DNA from 2 places in the Lysinibacillus canaveralius genome. Region 2 is predicted to be linked to the other one. Evidence: a T-box and tRNA genes for the amino acid it is inferred to sense, from the RefSeq annotation. Region 2 holds a T-box; the other holds one or more tRNA genes.

Region 1 (16,296 bases), 850 kb from region 2:
ACGGTGGGGAGGTAGTACAGGAATATCAACCTGTTGTCCATCGCCTACGCCTGTCGGCCTCGGCTTAGGTCCCGACTAACCCTGAGCGGACGAGCCTTCCTCAGGAAACCTTAGTCATACGGTGGACGGGATTCTCACCCGTCTTTCGCTACTCATACCGGCATTCTCACTTCTAACCGCTCCACCAGTCCTTCCGGTCTGACTTCAACGCAGTTAGAACGCTCTCCTACCACTGACATCAAAGATGTCAATCCACAGCTTCGGTGAATCGTTTAGCCCCGATACATTTTCGGCGCAGCGTCACTCGACCAGTGAGCTATTACGCACTCTTTAAATGATGGCTGCTTCTAAGCCAACATCCTGGTTGTCTAAGCAACGCCACATCCTTTTCCACTTAACGATTACTTTGGGACCTTAGCTGGTGGTCTGGGCTGTTTCCCTTTTGACTACGGATCTTATCACTCGCAGTCTGACTCCCGTGTATAAATATCCGGCATTCGGAGTTTGTCTGAATTCGGTAAAGCGAGATGCCCCCCTAGTCCAAACAGTGCTCTACCTCCGGTATTCTCAATCACGAGGCTAGCCCTAAAGCTATTTCGGAGAGAACCAGCTATCTCCAAGTTCGATTGGAATTTCTCCGCTACCCACACCTCATCCCCGCACTTTTCAACGTGCGTGGGTTCGGGCCTCCAGTAAGTGTTACCTCACCTTCACCCTGGACATGGGTAGATCACCTGGTTTCGGGTCTACGACCACGTACTATTTCGCCCTATTCAGACTCGCTTTCGCTGCGGCTCCGTTTTCTCAACTTAACCTCGCACGTAATCGTAACTCGCCGGTTCATTCTACAAAAGGCACGCTATCACCCATTAACGGGCTCTAACTACTTGTAGGCACACGGTTTCAGGTTCTCTTTCACTCCCCTCCCGGGGTGCTTTTCACCTTTCCCTCACGGTACTGGTTCACTATCGGTCACTAGGTAGTATTTAGCCTTGGGAGATGGTCCTCCCGGATTCCGACGGAATTTCACGTGTTCCGCCGTACTCAGGATCCACTCTGGAGGGAATAACTTTTTGGCTACAGGGCTTTTACCTGCTCTGGCGGACCTTTCCAAGTCGCTTCGCCTAAATCATTCCTTTGTAACTCCGTATAGAGTGTCCTACAACCCCAAGAGGCAAGCCTCTTGGTTTGGGCTCTTCCCGTTTCGCTCGCCGCTACTCAGGGAATCGAATTTTCTTTCTCTTCCTCCAGGTACTTAGATGTTTCAGTTCCCTGGGTCTGTCTCTAACGCGCTATGAATTCACGCGAAAGTACTGCGCGATTAAACGCAGTGGGTTCCCCCATTCGGAAATCCCCGGATCAAAGCTTACTTACAGCTCCCCGAGGCATATCGGTGTTAGTGCCGTCCTTCATCGACTCCTAGTGCCAAGGCATCCACCGTGCGCCCTTATTAACTTAACCAATAAGTTAACGCTAACTCGAAGAGTTAGACTTCAGTTTACACGTCAATTACTTGACTTGTTTGACTCATATCTATTTAAAGATAGAAATTTGTGTTTGCTTTCAATGTCGTTTTATCCAGTTTTCAAAGAACAATTGTTTGCTCCATGCGATAAAAAACGCTGGAGTAAAATATTTGGTGGAGCCTAGCGGGATCGAACCGCTGACCTCCTGCGTGCAAGGCAGGCGCTCTCCCAGCTGAGCTAAGGCCCCAAATAAGAGGTATATAAATAATTTATATGGTGGGCCTAAATGGACTCGAACCATCGACCTCACGCTTATCAGGCGTGCGCTCTAACCAGCTGAGCTATAGGCCCTCTTTTGAAAGTATGAACTTTCAAAACTGAACAGCAAGAACGTTAACGTATATCACCGTGTGATATACTTCCGAAAAATATCCTTAGAAAGGAGGTGATCCAGCCGCACCTTCCGATACGGCTACCTTGTTACGACTTCACCCCAATCATCTATCCCACCTTCGGCGGCTGGCTCCAAAAGGTTACCTCACCGACTTCGGGTGTTACAAACTCTCGTGGTGTGACGGGCGGTGTGTACAAGGCCCGGGAACGTATTCACCGCGGCATGCTGATCCGCGATTACTAGCGATTCCGGCTTCATGTAGGCGAGTTGCAGCCTACAATCCGAACTGAGAACGGTTTTATCGGATTAGCTCCCCCTCGCGGGTTGGCAACCGTTTGTACCGTCCATTGTAGCACGTGTGTAGCCCAGGTCATAAGGGGCATGATGATTTGACGTCATCCCCACCTTCCTCCGGTTTGTCACCGGCAGTCTCCTTAGAGTGCCCAACTAAATGATGGCAACTAAGAACAAGGGTTGCGCTCGTTGCGGGACTTAACCCAACATCTCACGACACGAGCTGACGACAACCATGCACCACCTGTCACCGTTGTCCCCGAAGGGAAAACTGTATCTCTACAGTGGTCAATGGGATGTCAAGACCTGGTAAGGTTCTTCGCGTTGCTTCGAATTAAACCACATGCTCCACCGCTTGTGCGGGCCCCCGTCAATTCCTTTGAGTTTCAGTCTTGCGACCGTACTCCCCAGGCGGAGTGCTTAATGCGTTAGCTGCAGCACTAAGGGGCGGAAACCCCCTAACACTTAGCACTCATCGTTTACGGCGTGGACTACCAGGGTATCTAATCCTGTTTGCTCCCCACGCTTTCGCGCCTCAGCGTCAGTTACAGACCAGAAAGTCGCCTTCGCCACTGGTGTTCCTCCAAATCTCTACGCATTTCACCGCTACACTTGGAATTCCACTTTCCTCTTCTGCACTCAAGTCCCCCAGTTTCCAATGACCCTCCACGGTTGAGCCGTGGGCTTTCACATCAGACTTAAAGGACCGCCTGCGCGCGCTTTACGCCCAATAATTCCGGACAACGCTTGCCACCTACGTATTACCGCGGCTGCTGGCACGTAGTTAGCCGTGGCTTTCTAATAAGGTACCGTCAAGGTACAGCCAGTTACTACTGTACTTGTTCTTCCCTTACAACAGAGTTTTACGAACCGAAATCCTTCTTCACTCACGCGGCGTTGCTCCATCAGACTTTCGTCCATTGTGGAAGATTCCCTACTGCTGCCTCCCGTAGGAGTCTGGGCCGTGTCTCAGTCCCAGTGTGGCCGATCACCCTCTCAGGTCGGCTACGCATCGTCGCCTTGGTGAGCCGTTACCTCACCAACTAGCTAATGCGCCGCGGGCCCATCCTGTAGCGATAGCAGAACCATCTTTCAACTTTCTAACATGAGGTAGAAAGTATCATCCGGTATTAGCCCCGGTTTCCCGGAGTTATCCCAGACTACAGGGCAGGTTGCCCACGTGTTACTCACCCGTCCGCCGCTAACGTTAAGTCGGTGCAAGCACCAACAAAACGTCCGCTCGACTTGCATGTATTAGGCACGCCGCCAGCGTTCGTCCTGAGCCAGGATCAAACTCTCCATAAAAGTAGTTTGAGTTAAGCTCAAAATGTTGCTGACTATTGTTTTAGTCAAGTTGTCTCTTTCAATTAAGAAAGAAAATTATTGTTAACGTCTTGCTTGTTCAGTTTTCAAAGTTCATAAAATTGGTGGAGCCTAGCGGGATCGAACCGCTGACCTCCTGCGTGCAAGGCAGGCGCTCTCCCAGCTGAGCTAAGGCCCCATATATTTTAAATATTGTAGGTATAAATGGTCGGGAAGACAGGATTCGAACCTGCGACCCCTTGGTCCCAAACCAAGTGCTCTACCAAGCTGAGCTACTTCCCGTAATTTTTTGGCGCGCCCGACAGGAGTCGAACCCATAACCTTCTGATCCGTAGTCAGACGCTCTATCCAATTGAGCTACGGGCGCTAAAATCATAAAAATGGTGCCGAGGGCCGGAATCGAACCGGCACGGTGGTCACCCACCGCAGGATTTTAAGTCCTGTGCGTCTGCCAGTTCCGCCACCCCGGCATATTGGAGCGGAAGACGAGGTTCGAACTCGCGACCCCCACCTTGGCAAGGTGGTGTTCTACCACTGAACTACTTCCGCAATATGCGTTGCTTTTTATTCTGACAGTATATGAAGTTAAAAGATGCGGGTGAAGGGAGTCGAACCCCCACGCCTTGCGGCGCTAGATCCTAAGTCTAGTGCGTCTGCCAGTTCCGCCACACCCGCATATTATAAAAATGGTGAGCCATGAAGGACTCGAACCTTCGACCCTCTGATTAAAAGTCAGATGCTCTACCAACTGAGCTAATGGCTCAAAATGGTGCCGGCGATAGGAGTCGAACCCACGACCTACTGATTACAAGTCAGTTGCTCTACCAACTGAGCTACACCGGCATTTTGAGATGGTGGAGGATGACGGGCTCGAACCGCCGACCCCCTGCTTGTAAGGCAGGTGCTCTCCCAGCTGAGCTAATCCTCCTGGGTATTAAGCGAAGCGATGTCCTACTCTCACAGGGGGAAGCCCCCAACTACCATCGGCGCTAGAGAGCTTAACTTCCGTGTTCGGTATGGGAACGGGTGTGGCCTCTCTGCCATCATCACTTCACTTTATTAAAGACAAGATTTATTATAGCACTTTCCGTGCTTATTACAAGTGTTTTTTTAAATTAAATCAACACTTTTTCTTGTTCTTTCAAAACTGGATAAACGTTTCATTGTGCAGCACTCAAAATTTGGTTAAGTCCTCGACCGATTAGTATTCGTCAGCTCCATATGTCGCCATACTTCCACCTCGAACCTATCTACCTGATCGTCTTTCAGGGGTCTTACTTACTTGCGTAATGGGAAATCTCATCTTGAGGGGGGCTTCATGCTTAGATGCTTTCAGCACTTATCCCGTCCATACATAGCTACCCAGCGATGCCCTTGGCAGAACAACTGGTACACCAGCGGTATGTCCATCCCGGTCCTCTCGTACTAAGGACAGCTCCTCTCAAATTTCCTACGCCCACGACGGATAGGGACCGAACTGTCTCACGACGTTCTGAACCCAGCTCGCGTACCGCTTTAATGGGCGAACAGCCCAACCCTTGGGACCGACTACAGCCCCAGGATGCGATGAGCCGACATCGAGGTGCCAAACCTCCCCGTCGATGTGGACTCTTGGGGGAGATAAGCCTGTTATCCCCGGGGTAGCTTTTATCCGTTGAGCGATGGCCCTTCCATGCGGAACCACCGGATCACTAAGCCCGTCTTTCGACCCTGCTCGACTTGTAGGTCTCGCAGTCAAGCTCCCTTGTGCCTTTACACTCTACGAATGATTTCCAACCATTCTGAGGGAACCTTTGGGCGCCTCCGTTACCTTTTAGGAGGCGACCGCCCCAGTCAAACTGTCCGTCTGACACTGTCTCCTGCCCCGATAAGGGGCATGGGTTAGAATTTCAATACAACCAGGGTAGTATCCCACCGACGCCTCCTCCGAAGCTGGCGCTCCGGGCTCTCTGGCTCCTACCTATCCTGTACAAGTTGTACCAAAATTCAATATCAAACTACAGTAAAGCTCCACGGGGTCTTTCCGTCCTGTCGCGGGTAACCTGCATCTTCACAGGTACTATAATTTCACCGAGTCTCTCGTTGAGACAGTGCCCAGATCGTTACGCCTTTCGTGCGGGTCGGAACTTACCCGACAAGGAATTTCGCTACCTTAGGACCGTTATAGTTACGGCCGCCGTTTACTGGGGCTTCAATTCACAGCTTCGCTTGCGCTAACCGCTCCTCTTAACCTTCCAGCACCGGGCAGGCGTCAGCCCCTATACGTCACCTTACGGTTTTGCAGAGACCTGTGTTTTTGCTAAACAGTCGCCTGGGCCTATTCACTGCGGCTCTCTCGGGCTTTCACCCTACCAGAGCACCCCTTCTCCCGAAGTTACGGGGTCATTTTGCCGAGTTCCTTAACGAGAGTTCTCTCGCACACCTTAGGATTCTCTCCTCGACTACCTGTGTCGGTTTGCGGTACGGGTACCTCCCACCTCGATAGAGGCTTTTCTTGGCAGTGTGAGATCAGGAACTTCGTCCATACGGACTCGTCATCACAGCTCAACGTTACAGTGTGCGGATTTGCCTACACACACGCCTTACTGCTTGAACAGAGACAACCAACGCTCTGCTTACCCTACCCTACTGCGTCCCCCCATTTCTCAAACGGTGAGGAGGTAGTACAGGAATATCAACCTGTTGTCCATCGCCTACGCCTGTCGGCCTCGGCTTAGGTCCCGACTAACCCTGAGCGGACGAGCCTTCCTCAGGAAACCTTAGTCATACGGTGGACGGGATTCTCACCCGTCTTTCGCTACTCATACCGGCATTCTCACTTCTAACCGCTCCACCAGTCCTTCCGGTCTGACTTCAACGCAGTTAGAACGCTCTCCTACCACTGACATCAAAGATGTCAATCCACAGCTTCGGTGAATCGTTTAGCCCCGATACATTTTCGGCGCAGCGTCACTCGACCAGTGAGCTATTACGCACTCTTTAAATGATGGCTGCTTCTAAGCCAACATCCTGGTTGTCTAAGCAACGCCACATCCTTTTCCACTTAACGATTACTTTGGGACCTTAGCTGGTGGTCTGGGCTGTTTCCCTTTTGACTACGGATCTTATCACTCGCAGTCTGACTCCCGTGTATAAATATCCGGCATTCGGAGTTTGTCTGAATTCGGTAAAGCGAGATGCCCCCCTAGTCCAAACAGTGCTCTACCTCCGGTATTCTCAATCACGAGGCTAGCCCTAAAGCTATTTCGGAGAGAACCAGCTATCTCCAAGTTCGATTGGAATTTCTCCGCTACCCACACCTCATCCCCGCACTTTTCAACGTGCGTGGGTTCGGGCCTCCAGTAAGTGTTACCTCACCTTCACCCTGGACATGGGTAGATCACCTGGTTTCGGGTCTACGACCACGTACTATTTCGCCCTATTCAGACTCGCTTTCGCTGCGGCTCCGTTTTCTCAACTTAACCTCGCACGTAATCGTAACTCGCCGGTTCATTCTACAAAAGGCACGCTATCACCCATTAACGGGCTCTAACTACTTGTAGGCACACGGTTTCAGGTTCTCTTTCACTCCCCTCCCGGGGTGCTTTTCACCTTTCCCTCACGGTACTGGTTCACTATCGGTCACTAGGTAGTATTTAGCCTTGGGAGATGGTCCTCCCGGATTCCGACGGAATTTCACGTGTTCCGCCGTACTCAGGATCCACTCTGGAGGGAATAACTTTTTGGCTACAGGGCTTTTACCTGCTCTGGCGGACCTTTCCAAGTCGCTTCGCCTAAATCATTCCTTTGTAACTCCGTATAGAGTGTCCTACAACCCCAAGAGGCAAGCCTCTTGGTTTGGGCTCTTCCCGTTTCGCTCGCCGCTACTCAGGGAATCGAATTTTCTTTCTCTTCCTCCAGGTACTTAGATGTTTCAGTTCCCTGGGTCTGTCTCTAACGCGCTATGAATTCACGCGAAAGTACTGCGCGATTAAACGCAGTGGGTTCCCCCATTCGGAAATCCCCGGATCAAAGCTTACTTACAGCTCCCCGAGGCATATCGGTGTTAGTGCCGTCCTTCATCGACTCCTAGTGCCAAGGCATCCACCGTGCGCCCTTATTAACTTAACCAATAAGTTAACGCTAACTCGAAGAGTTAGACTTCAGTTTACACGTCAATTGCTTGACTTGTTTGACTCATATCTATTTAAAGATAGAAATTTGTGTTTGCTTTCAATGTCGTTTTATCCAGTTTTCAAAGAACAAGTGCGCTACCTGTGTCTACTTCTTCGCACATTTGCGACGAGTAACCGCAGGAGCAAGTTTTGAAAGTATGAACTTTCAAAACTGAACAGCAAGAACGTTAACGTATATCACCGTGTGACATACTTCCGAAAAATATCCTTAGAAAGGAGGTGATCCAGCCGCACCTTCCGATACGGCTACCTTGTTACGACTTCACCCCAATCATCTATCCCACCTTCGGCGGCTGGCTCCAAAAGGTTACCTCACCGACTTCGGGTGTTACAAACTCTCGTGGTGTGACGGGCGGTGTGTACAAGGCCCGGGAACGTATTCACCGCGGCATGCTGATCCGCGATTACTAGCGATTCCGGCTTCATGTAGGCGAGTTGCAGCCTACAATCCGAACTGAGAACGGTTTTATCGGATTAGCTCCCCCTCGCGGGTTGGCAACCGTTTGTACCGTCCATTGTAGCACGTGTGTAGCCCAGGTCATAAGGGGCATGATGATTTGACGTCATCCCCACCTTCCTCCGGTTTGTCACCGGCAGTCTCCTTAGAGTGCCCAACTAAATGATGGCAACTAAGAACAAGGGTTGCGCTCGTTGCGGGACTTAACCCAACATCTCACGACACGAGCTGACGACAACCATGCACCACCTGTCACCGTTGTCCCCGAAGGGAAAACTGTATCTCTACAGTGGTCAATGGGATGTCAAGACCTGGTAAGGTTCTTCGCGTTGCTTCGAATTAAACCACATGCTCCACCGCTTGTGCGGGCCCCCGTCAATTCCTTTGAGTTTCAGTCTTGCGACCGTACTCCCCAGGCGGAGTGCTTAATGCGTTAGCTGCAGCACTAAGGGGCGGAAACCCCCTAACACTTAGCACTCATCGTTTACGGCGTGGACTACCAGGGTATCTAATCCTGTTTGCTCCCCACGCTTTCGCGCCTCAGCGTCAGTTACAGACCAGAAAGTCGCCTTCGCCACTGGTGTTCCTCCAAATCTCTACGCATTTCACCGCTACACTTGGAATTCCACTTTCCTCTTCTGCACTCAAGTCCCCCAGTTTCCAATGACCCTCCACGGTTGAGCCGTGGGCTTTCACATCAGACTTAAAGGACCGCCTGCGCGCGCTTTACGCCCAATAATTCCGGACAACGCTTGCCACCTACGTATTACCGCGGCTGCTGGCACGTAGTTAGCCGTGGCTTTCTAATAAGGTACCGTCAAGGTACAGCCAGTTACTACTGTACTTGTTCTTCCCTTACAACAGAGTTTTACGAACCGAAATCCTTCTTCACTCACGCGGCGTTGCTCCATCAGACTTTCGTCCATTGTGGAAGATTCCCTACTGCTGCCTCCCGTAGGAGTCTGGGCCGTGTCTCAGTCCCAGTGTGGCCGATCACCCTCTCAGGTCGGCTACGCATCGTTGCCTTGGTGAGCCGTTACCTCACCAACTAGCTAATGCGCCGCGGGCCCATCCTGTAGCGATAGCAGAACCATCTTTCAACTTTCTAACATGAGATAGAAAGTATCATCCGGTATTAGCCCCGGTTTCCCGGAGTTATCCCAGACTACAGGGCAGGTTGCCCACGTGTTACTCACCCGTCCGCCGCTAACGTTAAGTCGGTGCAAGCACCAACAAAACGTCCGCTCGACTTGCATGTATTAGGCACGCCGCCAGCGTTCGTCCTGAGCCAGGATCAAACTCTCCATAAAAGTAGTTTGAGTTAAGCTCAAAATGTTGCTGACTATTGTTTTAGTCAAATTGTCTCTTTCAATTAAGAAAGAAAATTATTGTTAACGTCTTGCTTGTTCAGTTTTCAAAGTTCATTTCGTTACCACTTCTTTAGTAGCAACTCTTATATGTTAACACTTACCGAAGTTCGTGTCAATAACTTTTTTCGAAAGTTATCAAGTTACTCTTTAGTATCTAAAAGCAACTCTTATATATTAACACCAACTCATATTCGAGTCAACAACTTTTTAGAAGTTTTATAATTTTACTATCGCGTTTCAGCGACGTTTAATAATTTAACATGATTTTTATATAAATGCAATACTTTTTTAAAAGAATCTTATAATCTTTTTCTCTCCTTTTTTCGTCTTGCCTCCTTATCTTATTAAGTTACACATTTTTCTCTTTTAGGCACCTCTTTAATGATAGAAGAAATACAAAATAAACACCTTATAAGCGATGCAACATTTGAAAAAGAGTCGCTCTTAACTTTTCCTATTTATTAAAGTGAGAAACACCGATATTCTATAAAAGAAAAGAGCCTTCTTATTTTTATAACTATCCCGATCACTTTCTTTAATCCCAATTAAACAGGGAGCCACAGCACACTGTGACTCCCTGCGTTTTCCTTCTGTAATTAATGAAGGAACTTTATATAAAGAAACAACTTGTTTTTATTATGTTCCGTTACTTTGTTGTATGACGCATTGTTGGGAACAACAGTACATCACGAATCGAAGGAGAATTCGTTAATAGCATAATCAAACGATCAATACCGATACCCAAACCACCTGTTGGCGGCATACCGTATTCTAATGCTTCAATGAAGTCATTATCCATCTCATGTGCTTCATCATTCCCCGCTTCTTTTTCAGCTAACTGCGCTTCAAAGCGTTCACGCTGATCAATTGGATCGTTTAACTCCGTGAAGGCATTTGCATGCTCACGACGAACAATAAATAACTCAAAGCGGTCTGTAAAGCGTGGATCTTCCGGATTTTTCTTCGCAAGTGGCGAAATTTCTACAGGATGACCTGTTACAAATGTAGGCTGTACTAATGTTTCTTCTATCTTTTGTTCGAAGAATTCATTGATGATATGTCCTACTTCATGCGCAGGTTTGATTTCTACACCATGCTCTGAAGCTAATGCGCGCGCTTCCTCTACAGACATCGGCTGCCAGAAGTCTACACCTGTCGCCTCTTTTACTGCATCTACCATGTGTACACGTTTCCAGCCTACACCTAATTCAATTGTATCTTCGCCATATTGGATACTTGTCGTACCTAATACATCTTGAGCTACGTGAGCGATAAGGTTCTCTGTTAGGTCCATAATATCTTTATAGTCAGCATATGCTTCGTATAATTCAATCATTGTGAACTCTGGGTTGTGACGAGTCGAAATTCCCTCGTTACGGAATACACGTCCGATTTCATAGACTTTTTCTAATCCACCCACAATTAAACGTTTCAAGTGAAGCTCGATCGCAATACGCATATAAAGCTCCATATCCAGTGCATTATGATGAGTAATGAACGGACGTGCAGCAGCACCGCCAGCGATTGTATGCAGCATCGGTGTCTCTACTTCTAAATATCCGTGGTTATCTAGATAGTTACGAATGGCGCGAATGATTTTAGAGCGCATAATAAATGTTTCTTTGCTCTCTTCATTTGTCATTAGATCTAAGTAACGTTGACGGTAACGTTGTTCTACATCTTGTAGGCCATGGAATTTCTCTGGCATCGGACGAAGAGACTTTGTTAAAAATGCGAATTCAGTAGCTTTTACTGATAACTCTCCAACTTGTGTACGGAATACATTCCCCTTCACGCCAACGATATCGCCAAGATCTGCCTTGTTGAATAGCTCATAAGCTTCATCACCTATCGCATCTTTACGAACGTAAATTTGGATTTGGCCACCTAGGTCCTGGATGTGTGCAAAGCCAGCTTTCCCTTTACCGCGCTTTGTCATGATACGTCCTGCAATTACTACTTCACGAGGGTTTTCTTCCAGCTGCTCTTTTGTAAACTCCTCATTTTCAGCTTTTACTTCATTTGATAAATGTGTACGTTCAAAGCGGCCGCCAAATGGATCCATGCCGTTTTCGCGAATATCTGTCATCTTTTGGCGTCGCACCAAAAGCTGGTCGTTTAATTCTTCTATATTTGACACGTTTGTCACTCCTTATTTCATGATCCGCAGTTGTGCGGTACATTTGTCCATAATTTCTTATTGTACACAAATTCACGTATGTATTCATCACTTTCGGACTATTTCTAGTCAAATTATCAAAAAAGAGCGTCACTAAAGTGACACTCTCTGCCTTACATCGCGCCTGCCTGGGCCGCAACTTCCGTTTCCCGAACTTCATACTCCGCTACTACTCCTGTTAATAATGCGCGTAGTTCGGCTGCTGTTTCTGCTTGATTAATAGCGTTACGAATTTTCCCATTGCCACGAATACCTTTCAAATACCATGAAGCATGCTTACGCATTTCACGTACAGCTACTACCTCACCTTTCAATTGAAGGAGACGCTCAAAGTGAAGAAGACACACATCAATTTTTTCAGCTGCTGTAGGCTCTTCTTTTAGTTCACCTGTCTCAAGATATTGTACGGTACGATAAATCATCCAAGGGTTTCCTAGTGCGGCACGGCCAATCATTACGGCATCTACGCCTGTCGTTTCTAACATGCGCTTTGCGTCCTGAGGTGTTTCCACATCTCCGTTACCAAGGACCGGAATAGTAACGTTCTCTTTTACTTGCTTAATAATGTTCCAGTCTGCCTTACCTTCATACATTTGTACACGTGTACGTCCATGAACGGCAACTGCTGCCCCGCCGGCCCGTTCTACCGCCTGTGCATTCTCGATAGCAAAAATATGCTCATCATCCCAGCCAATCCGCATTTTAACGGATACTGGTTTTTTCACAGCATCTACAACGGCTGCTACCATTTCATAGACTTTGTTTGGATCTAATAAAAGCCGTGCTCCAGCTTCGCATTTAATAATTTTATTTACTGGGCAACCCATATTAATATCGATAATATCTGCTGTTGTATTTTGATCTACGTACTTTGCTGCCTCTACAAGCGTGTCTTTATCCCCGCCAAAAATCTGTAAAGACATTGGATTTTCACGTTCATCGATATAAAGCATATCCAGCGTCTTCTGATTGCGCTGTACAAGCCCCTTATCACTGATCATTTCAGCATACACCAGACCTGCCCCGAACTCCTTTACGGTAAGACGGAAAGCCGAGTTACAAATACCAGCCATTGGAGCCAATACAACACGGTTATCCATTACGATATCCGCAATTTGAAACGGCTTTTGTTCGCTTGTCATCGTTATGTCCTCCTTGAAGTTATTCACCGATTAATTCCTGCACATCTATATGGAGTTCGTCTGCAATTTTTTGAAGCTGATCAGCAGTGGGCATTTTCTCTCCACGTTCCATGCGTCCTAAGATGGTTGTAGACACACCAATCCGTTTTGCGAATTCCACCTGCTGGATTCGTTTTAACTTTCGGAACGCACGAATTCTTCTACCGTAACGCTCTTCTTCCATTGCACGACGCCTTCTTTCTGAATATCTATTGATGCAAGTGCTTCGTATGCCCGGCGTAGCTGTCCTGTAGCAGGAGTGCTTATCTCCATTAACGGCACAAGGACAAACGCTCTTTCGAACATCCGTTCGTGCGGCACGATTAAGCTCTCTGTTTCAATATTTTCGTGATTATAAAGTAAAATGTCAAGGTCAATGATACGAGGACCCCACCGAAATTCTCTTATACGGCCTAGCTCCTGTTCTATTCTTTGACATAGATGAAGCATTTCTGCCGATGATAAATCAGTTGTAAGACGTACAGCAATATTTAAAAAGGCAGCTTGTTCAATAAATCCTACAGGCGCTGTTTCATAAATCGATGACACCGCTTCAACTCTTACCCCTTGTGCTTCTGTTAACAGCTTCACAGCCAGCTTCAGATTAGCTTCTCTCTCCCCCATATTTGTACCAATTGATAGATAAACCGTATTCATTGAAATGTACCTCGCACAATCTCTACTGCTACTTCTTTATAGTGGCCGGGAATTGGCGGATCTGGCTTGATAATCTCTACACGGCATCCCTTCACTTGTCCTTCATACTGGGACAATACACGAGCTGCTACTGTTTCTGCCACTGCTTCAAGCAATTTAAACGGCTCGCCCTCAATGATATCCTTACAGATTTCATATACACCTACATAGCTAACTGTATCCTCTAAGTTGTCTGTCTGGCCGGCTTTTTGAATATTGACGGCCAATGATACTGAGGCACGAAAACGCTGACCTAGGACTGTTTCTTCCGGCAGCACTCCATGGTAGCCAAAAAATTGCATATCTCTTAAATGAATGTAATCCATATTTAAAACTCTCCTCTTAATGGCGAGGTGCCAACTCGCCTTCTACTGCAAATTTACCGACAAGGGCATCGATTACCTTTACGGTACGAGCGACTTCCTTCACGTCATGAACACGCATCATATGGCATCCCTTCATTACGCCATAGGCACACGTTGCCGCTGTTCCTTCTACACGTTCGTCCACGGGCAAGTCCAAAATCGAGCCGATCATTCGTTTACGAGATGTCGCCAATAACACCGGATAGCCCATGGCAGATAACTCTTCCAGACGCTGCATCGTTTCAATACTTTGTTCTAAATTTTTCGCAAAGCCGATGCCGGGGTCCAACATAATATGCTGATCCGGAACGCCTGCCTGTTTCACTATATCAATACTTTTTTTAAGGTCTTCTATAAAGTCTTCCCAGTAATTGCTGTACGGCTCACTATTGCGGTTATGCATTAAAATAATCGGCACATTATATTCCGCAGCTACAGAAGCCATAGCAGGATCTGCTTGAGCACCCCATATATCATTAATCATATGGGCACCCGCTTCAACTGCTGCACGTGCTACAGCTGATTTATACGTATCAATAGAAATGACTGCGGGCACTTCGCGTACTAACGCTTCAATGACAGGTACAACCCGCTTGATTTCCTCTTCATCGGAAATACGTTCATAACCCGGGCGCGTAGATTCACCACCGACATCTATAATTTTAGCCCCATCTGCTACCATCTTCTTTGCCTGTCTTACTGCAGCATCGACAGAATTATATTTACCGCCGTCTGAAAAAGAATCAGGCGTTACATTTAAAATACCCATAATAAAAGTCTCTTTTTTATAGTCTAATGTTATACCGTTTAATGTAAGTGGTTTCGGATAGTGTTGTAACATCTTTATTCTCCCTTTATCCGCTGTAAGATTTTTGCGATATAGGCGTCATGCAGCCGGTTATAAACCCGCCCTGCAGAACCCTTGAAAATCGAACTTCCTATCCGTTCGATTGGTACAAGTTCCTGTACCGCATTCGTAACAAAGCATTCCTCCGCCTGTTCAAGTGCCCATGGCTTATATTTTCCTTCTTCTACAGTTAAGCCTAGATCGGCAGCAAGACTCATCACACTGCTTCTAGTTATACCACCTAAAATGCCGGTTTCCAGCGGCGGTGTATAAAGTATATCATTTTTCACCCAGAAGACATTTGAGGTAATCCCTTCTGCTACAAAGCCATCTTCAGTCAGGAAAAATCCTTCATAATCGGCCAAGTTAGGTACCTCAAAGCGGGCAAGCACATTATTGCCATAGTGATGACTTTTAAAGCGGTACACGCCCTCTGCCGTATTACGAGGCGTTTCTAGCCAAATACCTTCCTTCCCCTTACCTCGAGGGCGCTCGAGTAATGGTTTACGAAACAGGATGACAGTAGGCTCTGTATAATTTGTCGGCTGCAGTCCGATATCATGCGGCCCGGCTGATACATTCAGTCGAAAATAACCATCTCCGTCCGATGACTCGTTCAGCCGCTTAATAACTGTACGCAGCTCTTCTACTGTATAAGGCATCTGAATATGGAAATACTGCAGTGCTTTTTCTAAACGTTCCATGTGCTCCTGTAAAAATGGTGCTTCCCCTTCATATGTACGAAATGTTTCAAAAAAACCAAGCCCATATAAAAACCCGTGGTCAAATGGCGAAATACGTAGTTGTGAGGAGTCCAGATACTCTCCGTCTATCCAACAAAGCATTGTCTTCACTCCTTGCAGTATAGCGTAATAAATTCGCGCAGCAGCTGGTGCCCATCCTCTGTCATGATAGACTCTGGATGATACTGTACGCCCTCGATAGCATATTCTTTATGACGAAGCCCCATAATCTCCCCTTCTTCTGTCCACGCTGTTATTTCAAGGCAGTCAGGCAGTGACTCACGTTCTACAATAAGAGAATGATAGCGTGTTGCTGTAAAAGGATTAGCGTTTTTAGCATGAAGTCCGATGTCAGCGTGTTGAACAGGCGATGTTTTTCCATGCATTAATCGATCTGCCCTTATGACCTTACCACCGAATACTTGGGCAATTGCCTGGTGGCCCAAGCAGACACCTAAAATAGGGATCTTCCCTGCAAAATATTCAATAATGCGCAAACTTTCTCCGGCTTCATTTGGTGTACATGGCCCAGGTGAAATGACGAGCATTTTAGGTTCCATCCTTTCGATTTCCTCCACTGTCACCTCATCATTACGTTTCACCAGCAATTCTTCCCCTAATTCCCCTAAATACTGCACTAAGTTATAGGTAAAGGAATCATAGTTATCGATCATTAAAATCATTTGTTTACTCCTTCCGCCATTGCTTTTGCTTGCCACATCGCCTTCGCCTTATTGAGCGATTCAATAAACTCATTCGCTGGAATGGAATCAATAACAATTCCCGCTCCTGCTTGAATATAAGCT
Region 2 (16,296 bases):
GTGGAACAGTATATGCTTTAAATGGGGATATTCAACGCATCGGTAATAATATTTTCCTCTGCACACCAGACAACGTAGAAGTATCCGGAGAAATCTCTGACTATATTATCGATGAAATTTAAATGCTAGAGAGGTAAATAAATGATTTATTATATTATTGCGCAGGCATTTACGATCTATACGTTTATGCTAATTGCTTACATTCTGCTATCATGGGTACCAGCAGCACAAAACTCAGCTGTAGGCCGATTTTTAGCAGCTGTATGTGAACCTTATTTAGGCTTTTTCCGTAAGTTTATTCCGCCAATTGGCATGATCGATATCTCGCCAATCGTTGCGTTGTTTGCTTTACGATTTATTCAACAAGGTCTACTGATTGTTGTAAGCTACATTGTGTAATTATTTCCCCGTACAGTCGTACTGTAGGGGGATTTTGTTTAGTACAAGGAGTTGCCGAAAAAATGGAGCATTTAATTCAGCATTTTAGAAAAGATGAACAGCCTTTTATCGAACAAGTTGTCGGATGGCAGAGAGAAGTGGAAGACCGCTATGCACCAAAGCTGACTGATTTCCTAGATCCTAGGCAGCGTTTCATCGTCACATCTGTAGTTGGCCAATCGGATGATTTGTCTGTTTATGAGGAGGGCGTATTTGATGAACCAGAGCGTATGCGTCTCATGATTGCTCCTTCCTATTTCACACCTGGCGAAGAGGACTATCAAATCACCGTATTTTCTGTTGGCTATCCATCAAAATTTGTCCAGTTGAAACATCCGGATGTATTGGGCGCCCTTCTTTCTGTTGGTATGGAACGCAGCAAGTTCGGCGATATCCGAGTAGCTGAAAATACTGTTCAATTTGCAGTGGCGGCTGAAGTGGCAGATTATGTTCGGGCGAACTTGACAAGTATAGGGAAAGTAAAAGTACATCTTGAAGAGGTTGGGACACAGCCATTGCTGCGCTTAGAGGAGGAATGGGTGGAGAGTACGACAACTGTCTCTTCCATGCGTCTTGATGTAGTATTAGCAACGATACTCAACATTTCTAGACAGAAATCTCAAAATTTAATTACGGCTGGCCGTGTAAAAGTAAATTGGACAGTAAGAGAGCAGGTATCCTTTGAACTGCAGGAGGGTGACATTCTTTCAGCACGGGGATTTGGCCGCCTAAAGGTTATTATGACGGAGGGAAGAACGAAAAAAGACAAAATCCGTCTTCAAATAGGTCGATTAGAGCAAAAACAGTGAAGCTAGACAAAATTTACTGAAAAACTGATGCTAATAAAGCGGCAACAAAGTATAATGATTACTAAACAGTAACGGGTAAAGGGGAGTAACGACATGCCATTATCACCACTTGATATACATAACAAGGAGTTTACAAGGGGATTCCGGGGATACTCGGAGGACGAAGTAAATGAATTTTTAGATCAAATCATTAAAGATTATGAGATTATCTTGCGTGAGAAAAAAGAGCTTGAAGACAGAATCAAGACAATGTCAGAGCAGATGACCCACTATAATAACTTAGAAGAGACATTGCAAAAGTCGATTGTTGTTGCACAGGAAGCAGCCGAGGAGGTACGCCGCAATTCTCAGAAGGAAGCGAAACTGATTGTAAAAGAAGCTGAGAAGAATGCAGACCGTATTATTAATGAAGCATTGACAAAGGCACGCAAAGTGACAATCGAAATCGATGAATTAAAAAAGCAATCTAAAGTATTCCGTAATCGTTTCAAGATGCTGGTAGAAGCACAACTTGATCTATTGAATACAGATGATTGGGATAAGCTATTGGAATACGATATACCAATGACTGATATTTATGAGCATACACGTGAGAAATTACAGACAAGCAATGAAGACTAATAATCAAATTAGCTAGAAAAGCTTGACGAATGTCAAGGATTTTTCATATACTGATACACAAAAGACGTTTATATGCATAATCGGCTAAGATAGAGACAGTATGGGAAAAACGGCGGTTTAGCGATTCGGGGGTGGTGAGAGCCCGAACAATGCGTTTTTTTACAGAAAATCACTCTGGAGCTGGTACGCTGAATCGAGTAGGCGGACCCGTGATACGCGACGTTACAGCGGCTAAGAGGCAGAATTATACTTGGTGTATGTTCTGCAAATTAGGGTGGTACCACGGAATAACAGCTTTTCGTCCCTTTTAGGGATGAAAGGCTTTTTATTTTGTATAAACGGATAAACTAGGAGGAGTATGAAATGGTGGAGTATAAAGATACGTTATTAATGCCGAAAACAGATTTCCCAATGCGTGGCGGACTGCCAACGAAAGAACCGCAAATCCAAGCAAAATGGGATGAGATGGATATCAACAAGCTAGTGAATGAGCGCACAAAGGATCGCCCGCATTTTGTGCTGCACGATGGCCCTCCATACGCAAATGGGGACATTCATATTGGCCACGCATTAAATAAAGTGCTAAAAGATATGATTGTGCGTCAAAAATCAATGACAGGCTATCATGTACCATACGTACCAGGCTGGGATACACATGGTCTACCGATTGAACAAGCGCTGACGAATAAAGGAGTCAAACGCAAGGAGATGTCTGTAGCGGAATTCCGTGAGCTTTGTGAAAAATATGCTTACGAGCAAATTGACAGCCAGCGTTCTCAGTTTAAACGCATTGGTGTACGCGGAGATTGGGAAAATCCTTATATTACATTAAAGCCTGAATTTGAAGCGCGCCAAATTGAAGTGTTCGGAAAAATGGCGGAAAAAGGATATATCTATAAAGGTCTTAAACCAGTCTACTGGTCGCCATCTTCTGAATCAGCTCTAGCTGAAGCAGAAATTGAATACAAGGATGTAAAATCACCATCTATTTATGTAAGTTTCGCAATTAAGGACGCAAAAGGCGTAGTGCCTGCAGATGCAAAATTCATTATTTGGACGACAACACCATGGACACTACCAGCGAACTTGGGAATTTCCTTGAATCCAGAATTTACTTATGTGGTAGTTGCGGTAGAGAATAAAAAATTCATCGTCGCAAAAGATCTGCTTGAAACTGTAGCTAATGCAATCGGCTGGGAAAATTACGAAGTCATCCAGGAAGTACAAGGAAAGCAGCTTGACCGTGTCGTAGCGCAGCACCCATTCTATGACCGCGATTCATTAGTAATGGTTGGTGACCATGTAACAGCTGAAGCTGGTACAGGATGTGTGCATACAGCACCAGGTCACGGGGAAGAAGACTACAATATCGGTCGTGAGTATGACCTTGGCATTTTATCTCCATTAGACAATCGCGGCTGCTATACAGAAGAAGCACCAGGATTTGAAGGAATCTTTTATGATGATGCAAACAAATTAGTAACAGAAAAGCTAAAAGAAATGGACGCGTTAGAAAAACTAGGCTTCTTCACGCACTCTTATCCACATGATTGGCGTACGAAAAAGCCGGTTATTTACCGTGCTACACCACAGTGGTTTGCTTCAATTGATGCATTCCGAGAAGAGCTGTTACAAGCAGTAACAGATACGACTTTCACACCGGCATGGGGTGAAACACGTCTTTATAATATGATTCGTGACCGTGGTGACTGGGTAATCTCCCGTCAGCGTGCATGGGGGGTACCAATTCCAATTTTCTATGCGGAAAATGGTGAACCAATCATCACACCAGAAACAATTGCACATGCAGCAAATTTATTCCGTGAGCACGGATCAAATATTTGGTTCCAAAAAGAGGCTAAAGAATTATTGCCAGAGGGCTTCACACATCCAGGCAGCCCGAATGGCATCTTCACAAAAGAAAATGACATTATGGACGTATGGTTCGATTCAGGTTCATCTCACCAAGGTGTACTTGTAGAACGCGGCATGAAATATCCAGCCGATCTTTATTTGGAAGGATCTGACCAATATCGCGGCTGGTTCAACTCATCACTGATCACGTCTGTAGCGATCAATGGCTATGCACCATACAAAGGCTTGCTATCCCACGGTTTCGTGCTTGATGGGGAAGGACGGAAGATGTCGAAGTCTTTAGGAAATGTCATCGTACCACAGAAGGTAATGGATCAATATGGTGCAGATATTCTTCGTCTATGGGTAGCATCTGTTGACTATACAGCGGATGTTCGTATCTCAATGGATATGCTGAAGCAAGTATCGGAAGTATATCGTAAAATCCGTAACACACTTCGCTTCTTACACGGAAATGTTGCCGACTTTAATCCAGCGACAGACCGCGTAGCATATGAAGACTTACGTGAAATGGATCAATATATGTACATGCGCATGCAGGATGTATTAAAGACCTCACGTGCTGCATATGACCGTTATGAATTCTCGACGGTATATCATGCAATTAATAATTTTGTGGCAGTTGAATTATCTTCATTCTATCTTGATATCGCAAAAGACGTAGTCTATATCGAAGGTACAGATAACAAAGACCGCCGTGCGATGCAGACAGTTATGTATGACACATTACAAATGCTATTAAAGGTGCTAACGCCAATTATCCCTCATACGACTGAAGAATTATGGGGTTACCTTGGTGCTGAGGAAGCATCCGTACAATTGACAGACTTCCCTGAAGTAGAAGAGAAGGAAAACTTCGGTCAGCTACGTGAAAAGTGGGCGAAGGTCATCGAAATCCGTGATGAAGTATTGAAAGCTTTGGAAGAAGCCCGAAATGCGAAAGTAATCGGAAAATCACTAGAAGCAAAAATTTCTGTTTATGCGGAAAGTGAGACGGTGGAATTACTAAATGATGCAAACATTGATTTTGCACAGCTATGTATCGTATCGCAATTCGTTATCGCAGGCAGTAAGGAAAATGCACCTGATAATGCGTTAGTCCTTGGCCAAACGGCACTTGTTGTAGAAAAAGCCGATGGTGAAAAATGTGAGCGCTGCTGGACAATTTCTGAAACAGTAGGAACAAACGAAGCTCATGCAACATTATGTACGCGCTGTGCAGAAGTTGTAGAGAAATATTACGTGTAATGAGAAAAGCTGGAGGAAACCCTCCAGCTTCAGAGTGAAGACAAAGTCATAAATCGACTTTGTCTTCACGTTTTTTTAGATACTTTAATAAAAAGAAAATTTACACAGCCTGTCTTGAAAACGCTTGCCAGACAAGGCGCGCCGACGAGTGAAGACACGAATAGAACCTAAGTTCATGAGCGAATGGCTCTTTATTTGCGACGAAAGCGAAGCGGCAGGAGCAGACGAGCGAGGCAAGCAACGATGGATGAGAGCGTTTGTCAACAGGCTGAAGCTGGAGGAAACCCTCCAGCTTTTTATATTAGAGTGAATGAACAACTGCATTTGCCCCTACCTGGCCGTACACCTAAATAGTATAATCAAATAAATCTATCAATATCTGCACGATGATAGTTTTACGAGAAATATAATGGGTAATGGAAATGGGAAAGGTGGGAAATAGTGAATGAAACGAAAATGGGGCACTCTTTTTTTAGCTGGCATGCTATGTTTTGGGCTCAGCGGATCCCCTGCAAATGCCGCGCTTGTAGATATTGCAGGTAATACGCATGAATCCGCCATTAAGCAATTGTATGAGCAAGATATCATTGGCGGTTATTCAGATGGTACATATAAGCCTGATGCAAATATTACACGCTCACAGGTTGTCCGTCTTTTAGGCAGATTTATTATAAGAGAAGGCTATGAAATTCCAGAAGATGCATTAACGGACAGCCGCTTTGAGGATATCCCCTCGGAAAGTGATGAAGAATTATTACAGTTAAGTGCTTTATTGTACGAGGAAGGGGTCTTCCAGGGCGCTTCCGGCTATTTAGATCCAAATAACCAAATGCAAAGACAGCATATGGCGGTTGTTATTGTACGAATGATGCATGATGTATTTGAAAAGGATTTAGTAGCTGAATACAAGGATGCAGGCTTTAACACATCCATTACAGATATACATAAGGCCCTTGATGATGAAAAGCGAGAAGCAATTACGGCTCTTGAATACGCAGGGATTACGATCGTAAAGCAATTCAATCCTTCTAATACTGTGACACGCGGTCAATTCGCTTCATTTTTAGTAAGAGCTTTGGAAACAGCAGGTGAAAAAAATGAGCTAAATACATCTGAATCAGGTGGCGAACCAATTGACCCGGCTGGAGAAAGCTCCAATGACATAGTAGATCGGCAGGTAGTATCAGCAGAAGGTCAAGAAGGGATGGGCGAAACGAAACAGCTAGAACAGCAGGCTGCTGCAGACATAGTACTGGGAGAAGAGCTTCTAACATCGGAAAATCTGGAATCTGATACAGAGTTTACAGAAACAGCACAGCCAGTAGATTTTTCAAAAGTGAAAAGCGCTGCAATCACGCGTGGTACGCCTCTATATTCTTCTCGAAATATGAAAAACCAAATTGGTATTTGGCAAAATGAAACATTTATTGTACCAATCACGTATTTGGCTGATAAGCATTTAGTAGTTGTCTCTGCAGGAGGCGAGAAATATTATGTAACGCCTGATGCTGTTGTACCTGCTGCATTAGAGGAAAGCACATCAGAGGGCGAGATAGTAGGGGCTGTCCGTACGGAAAATGCGTATCAACTGCTGGATGCACCAAATGGGAAGGCTATCCTTTCTGGCAATCGGATGACGAAGCTTCAGGTCATTGGTATGACAGATAATTATTATAAAGTGAAACTTGGTCAGAAGGACGGATATATTGCCCTTAGCCAAACGTACATTAATACCCGGAAAAATATAAAGTTAGCGGAAGCTACGACCTTTTCAGCAGGAGGGAAAGCTGCTGGGGAGCTAGCCGCGGGGGCAGTCATTAAGGCATCAGGTTTTGATGGCAGTCATTACAAGATTGCAGTAAGCGGTAAAACATTTACCTTCCCTCGACAAGCGGTTGTGGAAACAGATGAAGCAACGGGTATGGCAGCAGTGATACCAGCTAAATATCCCGAGACAATTACGGCTCAGACAGATACAGCTGTTAAACTTTCATCAGGTAAAGTGATTGGGAAGATCAAAGCGAATACAACAGTAGAGCTGAAAAATATTACTGCTTCAGTAGGGATTATTGAATTTTTAGGTGGCGCCGGCTATGTTAATCTTAGTGATTTTACCCATGCTGACGTCGTTAATCCGACGAAAAATGTTACACATCATGAAATGGAATATCAATTAAAAGTATTCAGCTTACTTTATCCGGAATTTACTGAGTTGAAGACGATTGGTAAATCTGTAGAAGGGCGCCCTATTTATGCACTTCGGGTAGGAAACGGGAAAAAGGAAATCCTAATGGATGCTTCCATGCATGCACGGGAGCATATGACGACAAATGTATTGATGGAGATGATTGATCAATATTCCTACCATTATGTAAGAGGTTCGAAATTTGGTTCTTATCAGGTGAAGTCGTTGCTTGATCAGGCAAGTATCTGGTTTGTGCCAATGATGAACCCAGATGGCGTGACTCTCGTGCAAAGCGGCTTAAATGCCGTTGCTAATAAAGATTTAGTAAGAAAAATAAATGGCAGCCCCAATGTTGCGCGGTGGAAAGCTAATATCCGGGGCGTAGATTTAAATCGTAACTTTGATGCAACATGGAGCTCCATTATATTAACGCCTCCATACAATGTACCTGCCTTTAAAAATTATAAAGGGATTGCTCCTTTTTCTGAACCAGAAGCAAAGGCGCTTCGAGACTTTGTATTAGCACGGCCATTTAAATCTTACATTACTTATCATTCTTCCGGACAAATTATTTATTGGGGTTATGACAGTATGAGTAACCATACTCGGAACTATAATCTCGTCAAAAGTGTAGCAAACGTAACAGGCTATTCAATTATTCCCCCTAATCCAAAGAAACCGACTGCAGCATCTGAGTCTTGGTTTACGAAAGTAAAGAAGATGCCAGCGATGACTGTAGAAATTGCCAAGTATTCTGGTGAAGGACCGGTATCGTTTAGTCAGTGGGAAGATGTCTGGCGCCGAAATCAGACAGTTGGCTTAGTGGGAGCGGCAGAAGCAAGTAAACGATAATAAAAAACTAGAAGGGTAGAGATGAGCCCTTCTAGTTTTTTTATGCTTCATTAGCACGCCAAAAGCGCCTATTTAAAGAAAATCTCCTTTGTATGGCGGTATTCACTCGGAGACAAAGTGACATATTTCTTAAATGTACCGCTATAATAATTCGGTGTGTTAAATCCATAATCAGCCGAAATCTGCTCAAGTGTATGATTGGTCCGCCGCAGCCCTTTCAACGACTGAATCAGCCTTGTATAGGCAACGTACTCGGGGAAATTGCGCCCGGTTTCTTTTTTGAATAGGCGTCCAAAATGTGTGGGACTGAATCCAGCATGGCGTGCAATATGCTGAATGTTGATCGGTTCATGGCACGTTTTTTCAATTAAATCGATTGCCTTGATAATTGAAGGATGTGATGCCAAATCCTCGAAATAACGTATGTGAATACAATCTACAGGCGGCTTTTTCCGCGCCTTTCGAGCCTGTAAATAGGATGTATGAAGATCAAGCGGTTTTTCAAAGGTTTTGCCTATTCCTAAATACATATAAATTTGCTGCTGTTTAAGCTGTTCGATTGCTATGGTCAGGGCATGTACGCCTGCAGTCCAATATTTGAAGGATGCATAGGGTGTGGGCACTTTGATGAGTACAAGTAAATAGCTGTTGAAGTACAGAAAAGAAACCTCGGTAAGAGACGAGAACAATTCATCTAATGTATGTTCAATGATTTTGCTGCATAAATCAACCGTCAGCTGTTTTTCATGCAATAAAAACCCTTGAAGGAATAGGACCGTGTTTGGCAGACTTCCATTTGGGACATGCGATCTTGCCTCAAAAAATTCTTTTTCATCTGTCATTTCTCCGCGTACGAGTCTTCGGAGAAAAGCTTTATAGAAGGGTGATCGCGTTTGGGCAAGCTCAGTGGATAACTCCGCATAACTGACAGGTTCCACCATATGGTCATCAAACATTGTCTGAAGTTTTTTAGCGGCACGCATAAATTTGTTTTTTTGTACGGGTTTAATAAGTAAATAGGGTAGTTCCAGTTCCATGGCAATTGGTGAGGAGTGGGCAAGGCGTTCATGAACAATTGGTACGATTACACAACTGGGATTGTACTTTTTAAATCGCTTTACGACTACCCAGTCGAAAAGGCGGTTGATTTCTTTAATATAAATATGAGCGCAGGAATGCTCCTGTACTAGCTCGTATTTGGACTCTAAAAAATTGTCCAGCCATTGATGAATTTCTGCTTTTTCCTTGCCATCCCTTATTTCCAGATAAATTTGCAGCATCTCTATTCCCCCCAATGATATTGCAGAAATAATCAGTATATTAAATTATTATACAGAAAATAGCGAAAAGTTGTATTAGTACAGTGAAAAAATGTAAGGGTATGAAAGATGAAAACCTATACAATAATTGTAAGATTGGTAATTTCATAGAGGGGGGCTTTTATGGCGGGAGATTACAGAGATTACGACTATGTAGAGGCAGGCACGGTGGATGTGAAAGATTTAAAGCCGCTGGATCCGCAAATTAGGGGGATCATGAAGGGTGAATTGTCAACTGGGCTCGTACTAACCATTGTTTATTTTGTCTTTATCTTTTCTATTCCGATTATGAACTGGTTTTTACCTGATTTGGCATTTTCTAAGTTCTGGGGTGGTATGACATTCACCTGGTTCGTAACAACGGTTGTTGCCATGATAATGGCAGTCGTGATTGCGGGAATTCATACATTCCTTTATGAACGACGTCTAGTAAAATATGAAGATGAAATCATCAAGTATGAGCATAGCAAACAACCATCTGACAATAAGGTGGTGGAATAATGCTGGAGCTACTGTTATCACCTAAAATGATTATGACAATCTTTTTAATGGGGACGATTGTCTATATCACATATTTAACAAAAAAGAACGAAAACGCTTCTGAGTTTTTCGTAGGGGGGCGCAGCTTTGGTTGGTTTACGAATGGTTCGGCAATCGGCGGGGATTATTTAAGTGCAGCGACATTTCTTGGAATTGCCGGCTTAACGTTCCAGCTTGGTTATGATGGTGCCTACTATGCTTTCTGCTTTTCGATTGGTTTAACATTATTGGCTATTTTCGTAGCAGGACCGCTGCGCAGATTTGGAGCCTATACAGTAGCTGACTTTTTAGGCTACCGTTTCCACAGTAAGCGAGCACGGCTGGCTGCAGTACTGGTCGTATTTGCAATTTCCGGCTTTTATGCCGCTCCTCAGCTTTTAGGAGCTGCACAAATTTTAAGCATGTTCTTTGGGACATCCTATGAATTCGGTATTATTTTTACATGTGCAGTAATGGTATTTTATGTAGGTGTCGGCGGAATGAAGGGAACGACGATTAACCAGGCATTAGAATTATGGATCCGTTTAGGCGCTTTCATCATTATGGCAGGGGTTGCAATCTATAGCGGACTTCACTACGACAAAGTGTTAGACGGCATCAATTCATTCACTGGTCCGATTGCTGATACTTCTCCGTATGCAATTGACGGTAAAGATTTGGAGTTCGATGGTGAAAGCTGGAGTGGGACAGGCTTCTATTTCCCTACATTCTGGGATACGATCAGCATGACGATTGGGTTGGCACTCGGTACGATCGGACTGCCGCATATTCTATTGCGCTTCTATACAAACCCAAGCGCAAAAGCAGCACGTAAATCGGCAATTATGGCAATCGCTATTGCCTCTGTCTTCTTCTTATTCGCTGTGTATTTAGGAACGGTAGGACGCGCTATCTTCTTAGGGGGAGAGGCTAGTGATCAGGTTATGGCTGATATGGTGACCGGTGGGAATAACATGGTCATTCCATCTACAGCCCAAGCGCTTGGCGGTGAATGGCTGCTCGGTCTTGTCATCGCGGGTGCGTTCGCAGCCATTTTCTCAAACTTATCCGGGCTGTTTATTGCAAGCTCAGGTGCGCTGGCCCATGATTTATATGGGACGTTTATCAAAAAGGATTTAACACAGCGTCAACGTGTAATGGCAGGGAAAGTTGCTATTCTGATTTTAGCTGTTGTCTACGGTGCTCTCGGATTACTTGTTAAGGATGCTTCAATCGGCCATCTCGTTGCATTAGCCTTTACTGTAGCAGCCAGTACGTTTACGCCGATATTCATCCTTGGCATTTGGTGGCGGGGAATGACGGAAAAAGGAGCGATCGCCGGGTTGATTGTCGGACTGGTCGTCTCTATGTGGATGATTTTCCTGCCGAGTACAGTACCAGCATTCCTAACGTTTAAAATTCCTGGTATCGTGACGGTTCCAGTCGGATTCCTGGCGGTCATCATTGTGTCGCTGATTGACCGGAAAGTGCCAGCCGATGTAAATGAATTCATGGTGAAGGTGCATTCCAAAGAATCCGAAACAGCCTAGGAAGATGTATGTATGCATTGTCGAGAAATCGGCAATGCTTTTTTTGTTTTCCCTATCCCTCCTATGGTAGAATAGATAAGATATCGTGTAGGGGGCGTCTAATGTGTATAAGTACTATAGTTTAGCCGCGCTTGTTATTTTTCTGGACCAGATAACAAAGTGGATGATTGTTAAAAATATGGAGCTTGGTGAACGTATTGCTATTTGGGATCCTTGGCTTGGACTTTTATCCCACCGGAACCGCGGAGCAGCGTGGGGGATGCTGGAAGGACAAATGTGGCTCTTTACAATTGTGACAGTCGGTGTAATCGCAGCGATTATTTACTTCTATCATACTGAGGCGAAAGGCAAGCCATTTTTCCAGGTAAGTTTAATGATTTTACTAGGCGGTGCGGTCGGAAACTTTATTGACCGTCTATTTTTAGGAGAAGTAGTTGATTTCGTGGATGTACTCATTCCAGTGATCGATTACCATTTCCCGATATTCAATATTGCAGATGCGGCATTGACGATTGCCGTAGTCATGCTGTTAATTGCCATTATATTAGATGACCGAGCAGAAAAGAAAAAGGTGAAAAAATGATCGAAACATATACTATTGAGGAACAACATGCTGGAGAGCGCATTGATAAGGCGTTATCAAGCCAGCAATCTGAATGGTCACGTACACAAATTAGTAACTGGATTACAGATGGCCTTGTAAAGGTAAACGGAGCTGCAATAAAAGCAAAGTATAAGGTGAAGGCAGGGGATATCGTAGAAATCGATGTACCGGAAGCTGAGCCGCTTGAAGTTGTAGCGGAAGACCTGCAGCTGGAGATCGTTTATGAAGACGCCGACGTGCTTGTCGTGAACAAGCCGCGCGGGATGGTTGTGCATCCGGCGCCGGGTCACATGACAGGTACGCTTGTCAATGGACTGATGTATCATTGTAAGGACTTATCTGGGATTAATGGTGTTTTGCGTCCGGGTATCGTCCACCGTATCGACAAAGATACAACAGGGCTTTTAATGGTTGCTAAAAACGATGTGGCACATGAAAGTCTAGTCAACCAGCTTGTTAATAAAACAGTAACGCGTAAGTATACAGCGTTAGTTCATGGCCATATAGCTCATGATAAGGGAACAATCGATGCACCAATCGCACGTGACCCGAAAGATCGTCAGAAACAGGCAGTAGTTGATGGAGGGAAGCATGCCGTAACTCACTTCCAGGTAATTGAACGTTTCGGAGATTATACGCTTGTGGAATGCCGACTTGAGACAGGCCGTACACATCAGATTCGTGTTCATATGAATTATATTGGATTCCCTCTTGTAGGAGACCCAAAATACGGGCCAAAGAAGACAATCGATTTTGGCGGACAAGTGTTACATGCAGGAGTTTTAGGCTTTGAGCACCCTGTCACAGGTAAGTATCTTGAATTTTCCGTCCCGCTTCCTGAAGATTTTGAACAACTGCTTCAATCGCTAAAATAAAAACTAGTTATTTTGTGATGAAAAAAGCATGGGAACTTATTTTTCCTATGCTTTTTGTTGTTTGGAAGTAAAAGGCCGAAAAAAACTGATAATTCTTAATTCAAACACATTTATGTTTAGTTGTCCGACCTCTTGAAATATCCTTGACTTCCGATTTCCGCGGGTCTATACTAGCAACAGTTAAACAAAAGATTCGACGAGAGCGAATCTGTTGACGAGTGAAATTGAATATTCACCTTTAATAGCAGTCCAGAGAGGCTGAGAAGGTACTTGTGAAGCGACGAATGATTTGTGCTGCAAATCTTTACGTACGCACTATTTCCACATGCAAACTTTCCAATCCTCTAGAGACACTCTAGGGGATTTTTTATTTGGGATAGCACAAACTACCGGACGGATAAAATACATAGAAAGGAGAGGTAAATATGCCACAAATTACAGAGCTTTTAGATGGTACTTCACTGAATCGTGCTTTAACGCGGATTGCTCACGAAATTATCGAACGGAATAAAGGGATCGATGAGTGTATCCTTGTCGGCATCAAGACACGCGGTGCCTTCTTGGCACGACGTTTGGCGGAGCGTATTGAAAAAATCGAGGGAAAGCCGATTCGTACAGGTGAGCTAGATATCACTTTATATCGAGATGATCTTTCGACAAAGCAAGTAAACGATGAGGCACAGGTGCAGCAAGTTGATATCAATTATCAAGTTGATGATCAAAAGATCGTCCTTATAGATGATGTACTTTATACAGGCCGTACTGTTCGAGCAGCGCTGGATGCGGTAATGGATCTGGGCCGGCCTTCACAAATTCAATTGGCCGTACTAATTGATCGTGGACATCGGGAATTGCCAATCCGCGCAGATTATGTAGGAAAAAATATTCCTACAGCTAGTCATGAAAGAATCGTAGTTAATTTGGTAGAAGCAGATGGCCAGGATATAGTCACAATTCATAAAGAAGATTAAATAAAAGCGGGGAACTAAGGATGTCAAAACCAGTATTAGATATCAATGAAAAACCATCAGGCGGTCAACTGCTTACACTAAGCTTTCAGCACATGTTTGCAATGTTCGGTTCAACAATATTAGTACCACAGCTAGTTGGATTAAGCCCTGCAATTGCACTGTTGACAAGCGGTATTGCGACACTCATTTTTTTGATTGTCACGCAGTTTAAAGTACCGGCTTATCTAGGCTCATCCTTCGCCTTTATTTCACCGATTATTTATGCAGCGGGTCTGAATGAGGAAACGCGTATGAGCATCAACCCGGGCAATGCGATGATCGGTGCCATGGCGGTAGGGCTAGTCTACGGAATTGTTTCCTTATTAATTTGGAAGACGGGCTATAAATGGCTGATGCGCTTATTGCCGCCGATTGTTGTAGCACCGGTAATTATCGTAATTGGTCTTGGATTGTCGGGAACAGCGGTAAATATGGCGATGAATATCGATGTAGAGGTATTAGATGAAGCGACAGGTGTAATGAAAAATGTTTCACAATACAGCGGTCTGCATTTCTCGGCTGCACTCGTTACACTGTTCGCAGCGATTATTTTCACGGTGTATTTTAAAAATATTTTAAGCGCCATGCCGATTTTGCTAGGCCTCATTGTCGGGTACCTTTATTCACTAGTAATTGGGATAGTAGATTTTACACCAGTAAAGGAAGCAGCGATGTTTGCCTTACCGGAATTCTTAATCCCGGGTGTGGACTATGAATTCAATATTACAGCAAAAATCCTGCTGGCAATGGTACCGATTGTTATTGTGACAATTTCGGAGCATATCGGCCACCAGCTTGTACTAGGAAAAGTAGTGAATCGCAATTATGTAAAAGATCCCGGCTTGCATCGCTCCCTGCTGGGGGACGGTCTTGGCACATTTGCAAGTGCGCTGATCGGCGGCCCGCCGAAGACAACATATGGTGAAAATATCGGGGTACTGGCCATTACGCGTGTGTACTCAGTGTACGTAATTCTAGGGGCAGCAATCATTGCTATCATCGTTTCCTTCTTTGGAAAAGTGATGGCACTGATCTCCACAATTCCAACAGCAGTACTTGGCGGAATCTCCATCCTGTTGTTTGGGATTATCGCTTCTAGCGGTTTGCGCATGCTAGTAGAGAGTAAGGTAGACTTCGGAAACAACCGTAACATGGTGATTGCATCAGTTATTTTGGTTGTAGGAATCGGAGGCGCGGCAGTCCGTTTCAATGAATCGTTCGCAATCGAGGGGATGGCACTTGCAGCTATCATCGGTGTGATTCTAAACTTGCTTCTACCAGGACGCGAGAAAAATGTAGAAGACTATGATAATTAAATAGAAGTACCTTTTAAAGATTGTCCAGAGAGGCAGCAAGGGGAAAGACAAGGGATTGGCACATAATTTTTATATGATGCTGTAGCTTGTCACACCCTAAATTGCCTCACTATCTTCACTAGTGAGGCTTTTCTTTTGCTAGTAGAAAATAAGAAAGTATTCGTTCGAATCGGAGGCGCGTTTGCATGAAGAATTTATTGTCAATGGAACATTTAACGAATGAAGAAATATTACACATTCTTGATAGGGCACAGGCATTTGAAAATGGTGAACAGCCGCAAGTTGACCGCTCTTATAACGTAGCCAATCTTTTCTTTGAGCCAAGTACACGTACGAAGACAAGTTTTGAAATGGCGGAACGGCGAGTTGGCTGTACAGTGATCCCATTTGATGCAGGCTTTTCTAGTGCATTAAAAGGAGAAACGATGTACGACACCGTAAAAACGCTTGAAATGATTGGAATGGATGCGGTAGTCATTCGCGCCAAGGAAGACGAGTATTACAATGAGTTACTTGAAGGTATCGATTGTGCAGTCATTAATGCTGGGGACGGGGCAGGCCAGCATCCATCGCAAAGTCTGCTTGATCTGTTCACGATACGTAAAGAGTTCGGAACATTCGAAAATCTAAACATTACCATCGTTGGCGATATCACGCACAGCCGGGTCGCAAAATCAAATGCTTCAGCGCTTACCCGATTAGGGGCAAATGTCCGATTCCTATGTCCGGAAGAATGGGCAGGCGATTTCGAAGCGGCTCACTCATGGGAGGATGTACTAGAAGATAGCGATGTAATCATGTTACTCCGTATCCAGCACGAACGGCATGCGGTAAGCAAGAATTTCTCGAAAGACGGTTACCATGATGAATTCGGTTTAACAGCAGAACGTGAAAAACGTATGAAGACGGAGGCAATTATCATGCATCCGGCACCAGTGAACCGGGATGTAGAAATTGCGGATGAATTGGTAGAGTGTGAACGCTCTCGCATTTTCCAGCAAGTGCGCAATGGTGTCTATGCACGAATGGCAATCCTTGAAACGATTTTGAAGGGACGGAAATAATATGACAATCA

The links. The T-box of region 2 lies ahead of ileS (isoleucine--tRNA ligase). A T-box ahead of a tRNA ligase gene usually reads a tRNA of that ligase, here a tRNA-Ile.
Region 1: it encodes a tRNA-Ile, which carries the amino acid that the T-box ahead of ileS (isoleucine--tRNA ligase) is inferred to sense. The anticodon was not compared.

The regions. Positions count from the first base shown of each region.
Region 1 covers NZ_CP154840.1:4,553,962-4,570,257, reverse strand. Annotated here, with positions in the region: rRNA gene AA0Y26_RS23040 (23S ribosomal RNA) at 1-1,461, opposite strand, end outside; tRNA gene AA0Y26_RS23035 (tRNA-Ala) at 1,638-1,713, opposite strand; tRNA gene AA0Y26_RS23030 (tRNA-Ile) at 1,741-1,817, opposite strand; rRNA gene AA0Y26_RS23025 (16S ribosomal RNA) at 1,905-3,459, opposite strand; tRNA gene AA0Y26_RS23020 (tRNA-Ala) at 3,580-3,655, opposite strand; tRNA gene AA0Y26_RS23015 (tRNA-Pro) at 3,683-3,759, opposite strand; tRNA gene AA0Y26_RS23010 (tRNA-Arg) at 3,768-3,844, opposite strand; tRNA gene AA0Y26_RS23005 (tRNA-Leu) at 3,859-3,947, opposite strand; tRNA gene AA0Y26_RS23000 (tRNA-Gly) at 3,952-4,026, opposite strand; tRNA gene AA0Y26_RS22995 (tRNA-Leu) at 4,071-4,152, opposite strand; tRNA gene AA0Y26_RS22990 (tRNA-Lys) at 4,165-4,240, opposite strand; tRNA gene AA0Y26_RS22985 (tRNA-Thr) at 4,245-4,320, opposite strand; tRNA gene AA0Y26_RS22980 (tRNA-Val) at 4,330-4,405, opposite strand; rRNA gene rrf (5S ribosomal RNA) at 4,416-4,531, opposite strand; rRNA gene AA0Y26_RS22970 (23S ribosomal RNA) at 4,659-7,587, opposite strand; rRNA gene AA0Y26_RS22965 (16S ribosomal RNA) at 7,865-9,419, opposite strand; gene lysS (lysine--tRNA ligase) at 10,126-11,628, opposite strand; gene dusB (tRNA dihydrouridine synthase DusB) at 11,772-12,800, opposite strand; gene AA0Y26_RS22950 (helix-turn-helix domain-containing protein) at 12,820-13,023, opposite strand; gene folK (2-amino-4-hydroxy-6-hydroxymethyldihydropteridine diphosphokinase) at 12,975-13,496, opposite strand; gene folB (dihydroneopterin aldolase) at 13,493-13,861, opposite strand; gene folP (dihydropteroate synthase) at 13,878-14,741, opposite strand; gene pabC (aminodeoxychorismate lyase) at 14,744-15,592, opposite strand; gene pabA (aminodeoxychorismate/anthranilate synthase component II) at 15,598-16,173, opposite strand; gene AA0Y26_RS22920 (anthranilate synthase component I family protein) at 16,170-16,296, opposite strand, start outside.
Region 2 covers NZ_CP154840.1:836,408-852,703, forward strand. Annotated here, with positions in the region: gene AA0Y26_RS04110 (cell division protein SepF) at 1-122, shown strand, start outside; gene AA0Y26_RS04115 (YggT family protein) at 142-399, shown strand; gene AA0Y26_RS04120 (RNA-binding protein) at 462-1,247, shown strand; gene AA0Y26_RS04125 (DivIVA domain-containing protein) at 1,341-1,868, shown strand; T-box leader at 1,946-2,177, shown strand; gene ileS (isoleucine--tRNA ligase) at 2,232-4,991, shown strand; gene AA0Y26_RS04135 (hypothetical protein) at 5,167-5,301, shown strand; gene AA0Y26_RS04140 (M14 family zinc carboxypeptidase) at 5,437-8,028, shown strand; gene AA0Y26_RS04145 (helix-turn-helix domain-containing protein) at 8,097-9,308, opposite strand; gene AA0Y26_RS04150 (hypothetical protein) at 9,471-9,848, shown strand; gene AA0Y26_RS04155 (cation acetate symporter) at 9,848-11,416, shown strand; gene lspA (signal peptidase II) at 11,520-11,999, shown strand; gene AA0Y26_RS04165 (RluA family pseudouridine synthase) at 11,996-12,895, shown strand; gene pyrR (bifunctional pyr operon transcriptional regulator/uracil phosphoribosyltransferase PyrR) at 13,321-13,866, shown strand; gene AA0Y26_RS04175 (solute carrier family 23 protein) at 13,887-15,221, shown strand; gene AA0Y26_RS04180 (aspartate carbamoyltransferase catalytic subunit) at 15,407-16,285, shown strand; gene AA0Y26_RS04185 (dihydroorotase) at 16,287-16,296, shown strand, end outside.